Linked DNA regions of Cohaesibacter gelatinilyticus. The protein of the gene in region 1 binds, or shares a complex with, the protein of each later gene. Links are inferred from orthologs where the notes say so. Each region holds a gene or a part of one and is shown in the gene's direction. Other genes may lie near its edges.

Evidence for each region. Proteins that work in one complex are often made in the same cells at the same time.
Region 2: the proteins of secA (region 1) and secY are in contact, whole or in part, in a crystal structure (PDB 3DIN), measured with the Thermotoga maritima proteins. The link is inferred for Cohaesibacter gelatinilyticus from one-to-one orthologs. Residues at the interface, in WP_004082002.1 of Thermotoga maritima: Glu261, Ala262, Arg263, Lys300, Ala301, Arg302, Thr303, Ile304, Ile305, Leu323, Tyr324, Asp325, Pro326, Val329, Ser330, Tyr333, Ile336, Lys340, Phe345, Val349, Glu363, Phe364, Tyr374, Ser375, Gly376, Gly377, Glu393, Ile395, Thr482, Ser483; in WP_004081795.1 of Thermotoga maritima: Glu108, Gly109, Glu110, Glu111, Ala236, Glu237, Arg238, Arg239, Ile240, Thr241, Ile242, Gln243, Tyr244, Ala245, Arg246, Arg247, Val248, Thr249, Gly250, Arg251, Arg252, Val253, Tyr254, Gly256, Ala257, Ser258, Thr259, Tyr260, Leu261, Pro262.

Annotation. Positions count from the first base shown.
Region 1 is NZ_OBEL01000005.1:380,711-388,971, reverse strand. Bases 2,748-5,999 are described here. They hold secA (preprotein translocase subunit SecA), read left to right. Parts: upstream 2,748-3,123; coding sequence 3,124-5,799; downstream 5,800-5,999. Other genes in these bases: CRO57_RS19415 (SLC13 family permease), read left to right, coding at 5,964-5,999; CRO57_RS25200 (foldase protein PrsA), read right to left, coding at 2,748-2,865. Outside these bases: CRO57_RS19440 (Flp family type IVb pilin), read right to left, coding at 1-19; 8-oxo-dGTP diphosphatase MutT, read right to left, coding at 196-642; bifunctional glutamate N-acetyltransferase/amino-acid acetyltransferase ArgJ, read right to left, coding at 651-1,892; more of CRO57_RS25200, read right to left, coding at 2,044-2,747; more of CRO57_RS19415, read left to right, coding at 6,000-7,739; CRO57_RS19410 (gamma-glutamylcyclotransferase), read right to left, coding at 7,777-8,261. UniProt on the Escherichia coli protein: Required for protein export, interacts with the SecYEG preprotein conducting channel.
Region 2 is NZ_OBEL01000001.1:1,771,351-1,774,143, reverse strand. It holds secY (preprotein translocase subunit SecY), read left to right. Parts: upstream 1-627; coding sequence 628-1,959; downstream 1,960-2,793. Other genes in the region: rpsM (30S ribosomal protein S13), read left to right, coding at 2,763-2,793; CRO57_RS07900 (adenylate kinase), read left to right, coding at 1,956-2,528; rplO (50S ribosomal protein L15), read left to right, coding at 95-559; rpmD (50S ribosomal protein L30), read left to right, coding at 1-76. UniProt on the Escherichia coli protein: The central subunit of the protein translocation channel SecYEG. Consists of two halves formed by TMs 1-5 and 6-10.

The DNA of each region.
Region 1 (8,261 bases):
AAAGTTTCATTTGCACCATGACAGCCTTCTGGCTGTTACCTCTCCCAGAATAGCGGTATCCAGTCACCCAGTCTCGAGTATAGGTGCAATTCTTAAAGAGATTTATCCAAACAGGCCTTTTTATTTCCGCAAATTCAAAAAGGGGTAAATAAAACATTGAAAAAAAGCGTCTAACAAATATCCTCTTTGAATTTTTCAAACGCCAAGCAAATCAATCAATGGTGGTATCAGCGGAATATCCGCAGGTGGCATTGGATAGTCCCGCAGGACACCGGCCCGCACCCATTTCAGAGCCTGCCCTTCCTTGGATTGAGGAACGCCCTCCCAACGACGACAAATGTAAAGTGGCATCAGGAGATGGAAATCTTCATAGGCATGGCTAGCAAAGGTCAGCGGGGCAAGACAACTTTTCCAGGTCTGAATGCCCAATTCTTCCTCAAGCTCACGGATCAAAGCCTGCTCTGGACGCTCACCAGTATCTACCTTGCCACCGGGAAATTCCCACATACCAGCCAGATTCTTGCCCTCAGGCCGCTGAGCGATCAGAATGCGATTGTCTATATCGACCAAAGCAACCGCCACAACAAGGAGAAGTTTGACAGATGGGTTATCGATGCTCACAGGTTCCACTTTCTGATCCATGATGAAATCTAGCTCCGATAATCGCCATTGATGGTGATATAGCCATGTGTCAGATCACAGGTCCAAACTGTAGCAGATCCCTCTCCAACACCCAGATGGGTACAGATATCAATTTCGGCATTCTTCATATACTCGCTCGCCACTTCTTCGGAATAATCCGGGTCGCGCTGGCCTTCATGAGCCAGACGCATAGAGCCGAACCAGATGGCCAACTTGTCCCGATCCGCCATTTCGCCTGCCTTGCCAACGGCCATGACCACACGGCCCCAATTGGCATCTTCACCAGCCGCAGCCGTTTTCACCAGAGGACTATTGGCAATCGCCAGAGCCACACGTTTTGCAGCCTCATCACTCTCGGCTCCTTCCACCGTGATGGACAGGAACTTCGATGCACCCTCACCGTCTTTGACAACCAGTTTGGCCAGATCTTTCAAAAGAGCAGACAGAGCATCGGAAAATGTCTCAACGCGTGGATCGTCACCCTCAGAAATCTCGGCACAGCCACGTTCTTTGGCTGCGCCTGAGGCAAAGGCCATCAAAGTGTCAGAAGTCGACGTATCGCTATCAACGGTCGTCGCATTGAAAGATGTCTCTACATGCTTGGATAGCAGATCTTGCAATGCGCGCGCTGCGATCGGAGCATCGGTAAAAACAAAGCTGAGCATGGTCGCCATATCCGGTGCAATCATACCGGAACCTTTGGCAATGCCATGAATGGTCACAGGCACACCGTCAATATCAGCACTGGCTGTGGCCACCTTCAAGAAGGTATCCGTCGTCATGGTCGCAGCAGATGCCGTATGCCAATCAACACTGTTGCCGTCTTTCATCAAATGCTCCATGGCGGAGGTGATGAAGGATGGATCCAGGGGTTCTCCAATCACACCTGTGGATGCCATGAATATTTCAGACGGAGAACAATCTGCCAGTTTGGCGGCGGCTTCACCAACAGTAGTGACGGAACTCACCCCATGTGTACCGGTAAATGCGTTGGCATTGCCAGCGTTGACCACCAGCATCCGAGCAGAGCCATTGCCCTGATGCTCCTTGCACCAATCAACGGGAGCCGAGCAGCATTTGGATTTGGTATAAACGCCTGCCACACTGGTGCCCTTTGTCATTTCGACGACCAGCAAATCATCCCGGCCCTGATATTTCATCCCCATGGCTGCAGTCATTGGGCGAAAACCATCCAGAGCATCCATCTGTGGCAATTCAGTTGGTGCAAACGGAGAAGGTTGCAGATCCATGGCAATGGTCCTTAAAGCAGTGGGCCCAATCGGCATATCACAAGGCCCAAAATAAAAAAGAGAGGCTATGATTTAGCCTCTCTTCTCAAGCAGGAAAAGCCCACTTATCAAAAAAGCAGTCCTTTTTTACGAACCCAAGTTCGGGAAATGCCTACTTTTTCACGTCAATCTTGGCTTTGGCTTTCAAACCATTCAGGATTTCAGAGAATTTCTGCTCAGCCAGCACGCGACGGATGTTACCTTTTACTTCATCAAAAGCAGGCTTTGGCTTGTCACGAGCGTCTTCAACCAGAACGACATGATAGCCAAATTGGGTCTTGACCGGCGTCTTGGTATATTTGCCTTTTTCCAAAGAGAAAGCTGCCGCTTCGAAAGCAGGAACCATCTGACCCTGACCAAAATAACCGAGATCTCCACCGCGAGGACCGGAAGGGCCGGTAGATTTTTTCTTGGCCAGCTCGGCAAAGTCAGCGCCACCATCCAGCTCCTTGATCACATCAAGAGCTTCTTTTTCTTCCTTCACCAGAATGTGACGAGCCTTGACTTCTTTCTCAGCGGCCTTGGTGCCAACTTCCTTGTCATAGAAAGCTTTCAACTCTGCGTCCGTGATTTTCTCATCGACATTGACGCGGAAAAATTCGTTACGCAACGCGCGATTTTTCAGAAATACCATTTGCCTCTTGAACAAATCACCTTCCTGCAACTTCTGCTTTTCAGCTTCTTCAGCAACCAGTTCCAGATCAATCAGGATTGTCATCAGCGCTTCCTTGCGCTGATCAGGGGTCATCCGCCCCAGACGGCCGCCCAGTTCCTGAGCAATGAAACCCAGTTCCGTGGTGGTGATATCACGTCCATTCACCGATGCAACCACGCTGTCTTTTGTGCTGTCCTGGGCAATTGCTACACCGCTACCGAGCAGAACCAGACTTGTGGTCGCTACGATCAAGGAGCGGGAGATAAAGGTTCGAACCATCTTATTTTCCTATGTTTGTTCACTTTCGCGCGAAAAATCTCTAAAAACTGACACTATAGCTCACCTAGTTGCTTTTCTGGACGTTGACAAGGCTGGAACCCAATCTTATCTGTCAGGCCAATAGTTTGTTGCCAGACCTGTTGACAGTCACAGAACAGACCGGGACGAGAAGATTTATTCCGGCTAGTCTTGCGCTAATTGCATATACACATCTGTTGCAGACAATTGCGGCAGTATCTTGAAGGAAGGACCCTCTCAATGGTCGGTCTTGGAGCCATCGCTCGGAAACTTTTTGGCACGGCAAACGATCGCCGCATCAAGGGCTATCGCCCAAAGGTTGCTGCCATCAATGCTCTGGAAGAAGAATATTCAAAACTCTCTGACGAAGAATTGCGCAACAAGACAGCCGAGTTTCGCCAGCAATTGGCGGATGGTATCAAACTGGAAAGCCTCCTTGTCCCCGCTTTTGCAACCGTCCGTGAAGCCGCCAAACGAACCCTTGGTCAGCGCCATTATGATGTGCAGCTCATGGGGGGCATGGTGCTGAATGATGGTGCCATTTCCGAAATGCGTACCGGTGAGGGCAAAACCCTGGTCGCAACTCTGGCCGCTTACCTCAATGCATTGCCGGGCAAAGGCGTGCATGTGGTGACCGTCAACGACTATTTGGCCAAGCGCGATGGCGAATGGATGAGCCAGGTCTATGGTTTCCTGGGCATGACCACCGGCATCATCATTCACGGCATTGAGGATGATGAGCGCAAGGCAGCCTATGAAGCCGACATCACCTACGGCACAAACAATGAATATGGCTTCGACTATCTTCGTGATAACATGAAATATGATCTGGACCAGATGGTTCAGCGTGGTCATCATTTCGCCATCGTCGATGAGGTCGATTCCATTCTGGTCGATGAAGCCCGTACCCCTCTGATCATCTCCGGTCCATTGGATGACCGATCAGAGATGTATAACACCATAGACGCTTTCATCCCGAAGCTCGAAGAGAGCCATTACGAGATCGATGAGAAGTCCAAATCCGCTACCTTCACCGAAGAAGGCACGGAATTTTTGGAAAATCTGCTGAAAGAAGCAGATATGCTTCAGGGCAATTCGCTCTATGACATCGAGAATGTCACCATAGTTCACCATCTCAATCAGGGTCTGCGCGCACACAAATTGTTTGTGCGTGACAAGGATTACATCGTCAAATCCGGACAGGTCGTCATCATCGACGAATTCACTGGCCGCATGATGGAAGGTCGTCGCTATTCCGAAGGTCTGCATCAGGCATTGGAAGCCAAGGAAGGCCAGCCAATCCAGCCAGAAAACCAGACTCTGGCATCCGTGACCTTCCAGAATTATTTCCGCCTCTATGACAAGCTGTCCGGCATGACCGGCACCGCTCAGACCGAGGCCGAGGAATTGATGGACATCTACAGCCTTGAAGTTGTGGAAGTGCCTACCAATCTGGCCGTTCAACGTCTGGATGATGATGATGAGGTTTATCGCACAACCCGCGAAAAAGACCTGGCACTCGTCGAGCTGATCCGTGATTGTATCGAACGTGGCCAGCCAGCTCTTGTCGGCACAACCTCAATCGAGCGCTCTGAAGAATTGTCTGGCCTGCTGAAAAATGCAAAGCTGGACCATCAGGTCCTGAACGCCCGCTTCCATGAACAGGAAGCTGCGATTGTCGCCCAAGCTGGTGCTCCTGGCGCCATCACCATCGCCACCAACATGGCGGGCCGTGGTACCGATATTCAGCTTGGTGGTAACCTCGACATGCGTATCGCCGAAGAAATTCCAGCGGAGATCGAAGGTGAAGAGCGCGAGAAGAAGATCGATGAGATCAAAGCTGATATCGAAACAAAAAAACAAAAGGCACTGGAAGCCGGCGGCCTATATGTGATTGGTACCGAGCGCCACGAAAGCCGCCGTATCGATAACCAGCTACGTGGTCGTTCCGGTCGTCAGGGTGATCCTGGGCATTCCAAATTCTTCCTGTCACTGGAAGATGACCTGATGCGCATCTTCGGATCCGACAAGATGGATGGCATGCTGCAAAAGCTTGGCCTGAAAGAAGGCGAGGCCATCATCCACCCTTGGATCAACAAGGCACTGGAGAAAGCTCAGAAGAAGGTCGAAGCGCGTAACTTCGACATTCGTAAGAACCTTCTGAAATTCGATGACGTGATGAATGATCAGCGTAAGGTGATCTTCGATCAACGTATCGATCTGATGAAGGATGAAGGCATTGTAGAAGTCGTGGCCGACATGCGCCACGAGATCATCGAAGACATCGTCTCCCAGCATATCCCGGAAAAAGCCTATGCTGAACAATGGGATGTAGATGGTCTGCATGATGAAGTCCAAGATATTCTGAACCTTGATGTTCCTGTGAAAGACTGGGCCAAGGAAGAAGGTATTGCCGATGAGGAAATCATCGAACGCCTGAAAAAAGCCGCCGATGAGCTGGCTGCTTCCAAAGCTGCCAACTTCACACCGGACATCATGCGTCAGGTCGAAAAATCCGTTCTGCTACAAACCCTTGATCATCTGTGGCGCGAGCATCTGGTTGCTCTTGATCACTTGCGCAACGTGATTGGCTTCCGTGGCTATGGTCAGCGTGACCCGCTGCAGGAATACAAGACCGAGAGCTTCGAGTTGTTCCAAGCACTTCTGAGCAATCTGCGCAAAATGGTTACCCAGCAATTGGCCCATGTTGTGTTGCGTGCCGATGAGGAAGCTTTCCCCGAGCAGGAACTACCAGAAATGCACGAGCAGCACCTGAATCCTCTGACCGGCGAAAACGAAATCGCCGAAGAGGACGAGGCAGCAGTAGCCGAGATGATGGGCAAAGTTCCACGCAATGCACCTTGCCCATGTGGCTCTGGCAAAAAGTTCAAGCATTGCCACGGCCGTCTGAGCTAAGCTGCAACATCGCGAATTCCGAAGCCCCGGCTGATCCGTATCAGCTGGGGCTTTTTTATGTCCACTCGCATCAAAAGCAGGCCTAGCCAACACTCACTCTTCAGCTTACGTTAATCTACAACTTCTATTTTTTGATTTTTGTGCCGAGTTGATAAGAGAGTTCCATGACCCCCGATCAGATAGCCCTTTTCTCGCTCTTTGGTGTTGTTTTTGCGATGTTGCTCTGGGGGCGCATTCGCTATGATCTGGTGGCATTTGGCGCGTTGATCATTGCCATCATGACAGGGCTTGTTCCAAAGGATCAGGCTTTCTCCGGCTTCGCACATCCCGCGACCATCATTGTGGCACTGGTGCTCATCATTTCTCGCGGACTGGTTCTATCCGGCGCGGTGGAGAAAATAACATCTCTAGTGGTCGACAAGGATCGCTCGGTTCAAAGTCATGTCACCATTATCGGCGCTGCTGGTGGATTGATGTCCGCCATCATGAATAATGTCGCTGCTCTGGCACTTCTCATGCCCGTCGATATTCAGGCAGCACAAAAATCCAAACGTAGCCCATCCCTGACCCTGATGCCATTGGCCTTTGCCACCATTCTAGGCGGCATGATCACACTGATCGGAACGCCACCTAACATCATCATTGCAGCCTTTCGCGAAAAATCTCTTGGCGAGCCATTTGCCATGTTTGATTTTGCACCGGTTGGTCTGGTGTCCTCCATCGTCGGCATTGCTTTCATCGCGCTTGTTGGCTGGCGATTAATTCCCAATGCTAATAATCGTCGGGACGAGACTGAAGCCCTGTTTGATATCGGCAAATATATCGCAGAGGTCGTTGTTCAGGAGGATAGCCCTGCCAATGGCCAGAGGGTGGAAGAGCTGGACCCATTGGCCGAGGAACATGACATCGCCATCCTCGGCATCATTCGCAATGGTCGCCGGCTTGCTGGCAATGGTCGTCTGACCGAGCTTCGCGCCAATGACATTCTGGTTCTGGAAGCGACACCTGATGCCATCGACAAGTTCGTCGGTGCCGGCAAACTTGGCTATCAGCAAAAGAAAACCGAGACCGCAGCCGCTGGGAAAGGCATGAAGCTGGTGGAATGCGTTGTACCGGATGATGCTCGTATTGCAGGTCGCGCAGCCATGGAATTGCGCCTTCTCAGCCGCAAGAATGTCACCTTGCTTGGAATAGCAAGACAAGGCAAACGCGTTTATCAGCGCGTCAGAAAAGAAAAGATCCAACCAGGCGATGTTCTGCTATTGCTTGGCCGCTCCGGTCAGATGAGTGATGTGGTGAAATGGCTCGGCTGCCTGCCCTTGGCAAGTCGTGGCCTGACCCTCACTCAGCATGGCCGCGCAGGTTTGGCAGCAGGCCTCTTCGCTCTCGCCATTCTGGCGGCAAGTCTTAATCTGATCTATCTACCGATTGCCTTAGCGGGCGTCGTGGCCCTTTATGCTCTGCTTTCCATCGTTCCCGCACGTGATGTTTACGAGTCGGTCGAATGGCCAGTCGTCGTACTTTTGGGATCGATGCTTCCCTTGGGAGCGGCATTGGAAGCCTCAGGCGGCACACAATTGATCGCCCATTCCATTGTTGATCTGACGGAGGGCTATTCACCCATCGTGGTCCTTACCATCCTGATGGTGGTGACGATGAGCCTCTCGGACATCCTGAACAACACAGCGACAGCCGTGGTGGCCGCGCCCATTGCGCTGGAGATCGCCAACAAGCTCAATGTCAACCCAGACGCCTTCCTGATGGCCGTCGCCGTTGCCGCATCGTGCGCATTCCTTACCCCTATCGGGCATAAGAACAACACGTTGATCATGGGGCCGGGTGGTTACAAATTCGGTGATTATTGGCGCATGGGATTGCCGCTGGAAATTCTGATCATTGCGATTTCCGTTCCGGCTCTGGCCTTCTTCTGGCCTCTATAATCAAGCAATAAAAAGGCTGCATCCGCAGCCTTTTTTCTTACTCAGCCCGCAAGCGATCACAGAGCTCAAACAAGTCCGGATCATCTATCGAGATCTCTTTTAGATGATCAACGGTATTGGTGACATAATCAATATTCGGCCCGGCCTTGCCATTGCCCTGCAACACAAAGCGCATCTGCTCATCCATGGCCAATTTGCCTGCATATTGCTCATGCTTCTGGTCGGCGACATAGGTTACCGCTTCCACTTGCTGATCGGAGCCGTCCAGCAAGGTCAGCTGGCTGTAGCGCTCCAGATAAACGGCCGTTACTTGTTCACGCTCACGCAAGTAAGCAATTACCTCGTCGCGCTTTTCAGCAGCAACTTCAAACGCCATACCCATGGCTGTACCACCGTCATCCAGACCAAGCACTAGCCCCGGGCATTCTGGCGAACCGCGATAGACGTGGGAATAGATGCAAAGGGAGCGATGATAGCCTTCCAAACGAGCAGGCATCGTGCGTAAAAAGTCAAAGCCCGGAC
Region 2 (2,793 bases), on another replicon or contig:
GCTGAAGGATACTCCTGAAGTTCGCGGCATGATCCGTAAAGTCTCTCATCTCGTTCGCGTAGTGGACGAAGCTTAAGGGGCGAGGAAGAGTATTATGAAGCTCAACGAAATTCGCGATAACGACGGCGCTACGCATTCTCGCAAGCGCGTTGGTCGCGGCATCGGTTCGGGCATCGGTAAAACCGGTGGCCGTGGTGTCAAAGGTCAGAAATCCCGCTCTGGTGTTGCTATCAAAGGCTTTGAAGGCGGTCAGATGCCCTTGCATCGTCGTCTTCCAAAGCGTGGCTTTAACAACATCTTTGCGAAGAATTTCAACGCAGTATCTGTTGGTCGCATTCAGCAGGCCATCGATGCCGGTAAACTGGATGCTTCCGCGACAGTTACTGTAGCTTCCCTGAAAGAGGCTGGCGTGGTTCGTCGCATTCTGGATGGTGTTCGTCTGCTGAGCGATGGTGAAATTTCTGCCAAGGTTTCCTTCGAGATTGAAGGTGCTTCCAAAGCAGCAATTGAAGCCGTTGAAAAAGCCGGTGGTACCGTCAAGATTGTTGGTGAAGAGTAAGCCAAAAAGATTATAAGAGTGAGGGCTCCCGAGCCCTCCTTTTTTGATTCCAGTAGATGGGGTAGAAGATGGCATCGGCAGCTGAACAACTCGCGGCCAATATTAATTTTGGTGCTTTTGCCAAGGCAGAAGAGCTTAAGAAACGCATCTGGTTCACGCTGGGTGCTTTGTTGGTTTATCGCCTAGGTACTTACATTCCATTGCCTGGAATCAATCCAGAAGCTCTGGCACAGGCCTTCAACCAGGCGCAGACCGGTATCATCGGTCTGTTCAATATGTTCTCCGGTGGTGCGGTAGGACGTATGGCCATCTTCGCTCTGGGCATCATGCCCTATATTTCCGCCTCCATTATCATTCAGCTTATGACTACAGTGTCTCCAACACTGGAACAGCTGAAGAAGGATGGTGAGCGTGGCCGTAAGGTTATCAACCAATATACTCGCTATGGTACGGTTTTCCTCGCTACCTTGCAGGCATATGGTATTTCGGTCGGGCTGGAAGGCTCTACCGATATTGTGACCGATCCGGGCCTGTTTTTCCGTTTCTCCGCCGTTCTGACCTTGGTTGGTGGCACCATGTTCCTGATGTGGCTTGGCGAGCAGATCACTGCGCGTGGCATCGGTAACGGTATTTCCCTGATCATCTTCGCAGGCATCGTTGCAGAGTTGCCGACAGCTATCGCGGGTACCCTTGAACTTGGTCGTCAGGGCGCTTTGTCCACACCTCTGATTCTCGGTGTGATCATTCTTGCCATCGTTGTGATTGCGTTCATTGTCTTCATGGAGCGTGCTCAACGTCGTCTGATCATTCAATATCCGAAGCGTCAGGTAGGGAACAAAATGTTCCAGGGTGATTCGTCCCATCTGCCGTTGAAGCTGAATACCGCCGGTGTTATTCCGCCGATCTTTGCCTCATCGCTTCTTCTCCTCCCGGTAACTGTGGCTAACTTTGCCTCAGGGCAGGGGCCTGAATGGCTGACCACTGTGACTGCGCTGCTTGGTCACGGGCAACCTCTGTATATGATTCTTTATGCTGCCTTGATTGTCTTCTTTGTTTTCTTCTACACAGCTATTGTGTTCAATCCGCAAGAGACTGCGGATAACCTGAAGAAGCATGGTGGTTTCATTCCCGGTATCAGACCTGGGCAGCGGACTGCAGAATATATTGATCGTATCCTGACCCGAATTTCTGTTCTTGGTGCGATTTATCTTGTTCTTGTTTGCCTTTTGCCTGAGTTTCTTATTTCTGCAACCGGTGTACCATTCTATTTTGGGGGCACATCCTTGCTGATCGTTGTATCAGTAACCATGGATACTGTGTCTCAAATTCAGGGACATCTGCTTGCCCATCAGTATGAAGGGCTGGTCAAGAAATCGAAACTGAGGGGGAAACGTCGGTGAGATTGATTCTGTTAGGGCCTCCGGGTGCAGGGAAGGGTACCCAGGCTGAACGCTTGGTCAATGACTTCAAGATTACTCAGCTTTCCACTGGTGATATGTTACGTGCGGCTGTTGCTGCCAAGACACCGGTTGGGTTGAAAGCGAAAGAGATCATGGAACGAGGTGAACTCGTTTCTGATGAGATTGTTTGTGCGATTATTTCTGATCGCATTGACGAGCCAGATTGTGCGAATGGTTTTATCCTTGATGGTTTTCCGCGTACAATCGCACAGGCCGAAGCTCTGACTGAGTTGCTGGCTGTTAAAAATCTGGAACTGGATGGCGTTGTCGAGATTCGTGTCGATGAAGGCATTCTGCTCTCCAGAATCGAAAAACGTGCTTTGGAAACTGTTGGAGGCCCCAGAGCCGACGACAACGCGGATGCCCTTAAAAAGCGTCTTGAAGTTTACAATGCACAGACCGCTCCATTGATCGATTTTTATGGCAAATCCGGCCAACTGAAGACAGTTGACGGCATGCAGGATATCGAAGCTGTGGCTGCGTCAATCAAAGAGGTCTTGTCCAAGTAATCTCGTTCCGTCGATTTTGGCTTGACTTTCCTTTGAAGAATCCGGTACTAACCGGCGCTAATTGCGGTTTTCCGTGATCGGTGTTCGGAGGCTTTGCCCTCGGACATCGTTTTTTGCGTTCTTTTGAAGAACAAAACATCTCTTTCCCTGTGTAATTCGTTACCGTGGAGGGGAGGGAGATTAAACGAGACAGGCAGAGGGCAGGATTGTCCATCTGTAAAAGGAGACACGAGCGTGGCACGTATTGCTGGCGTCAATATTCCGA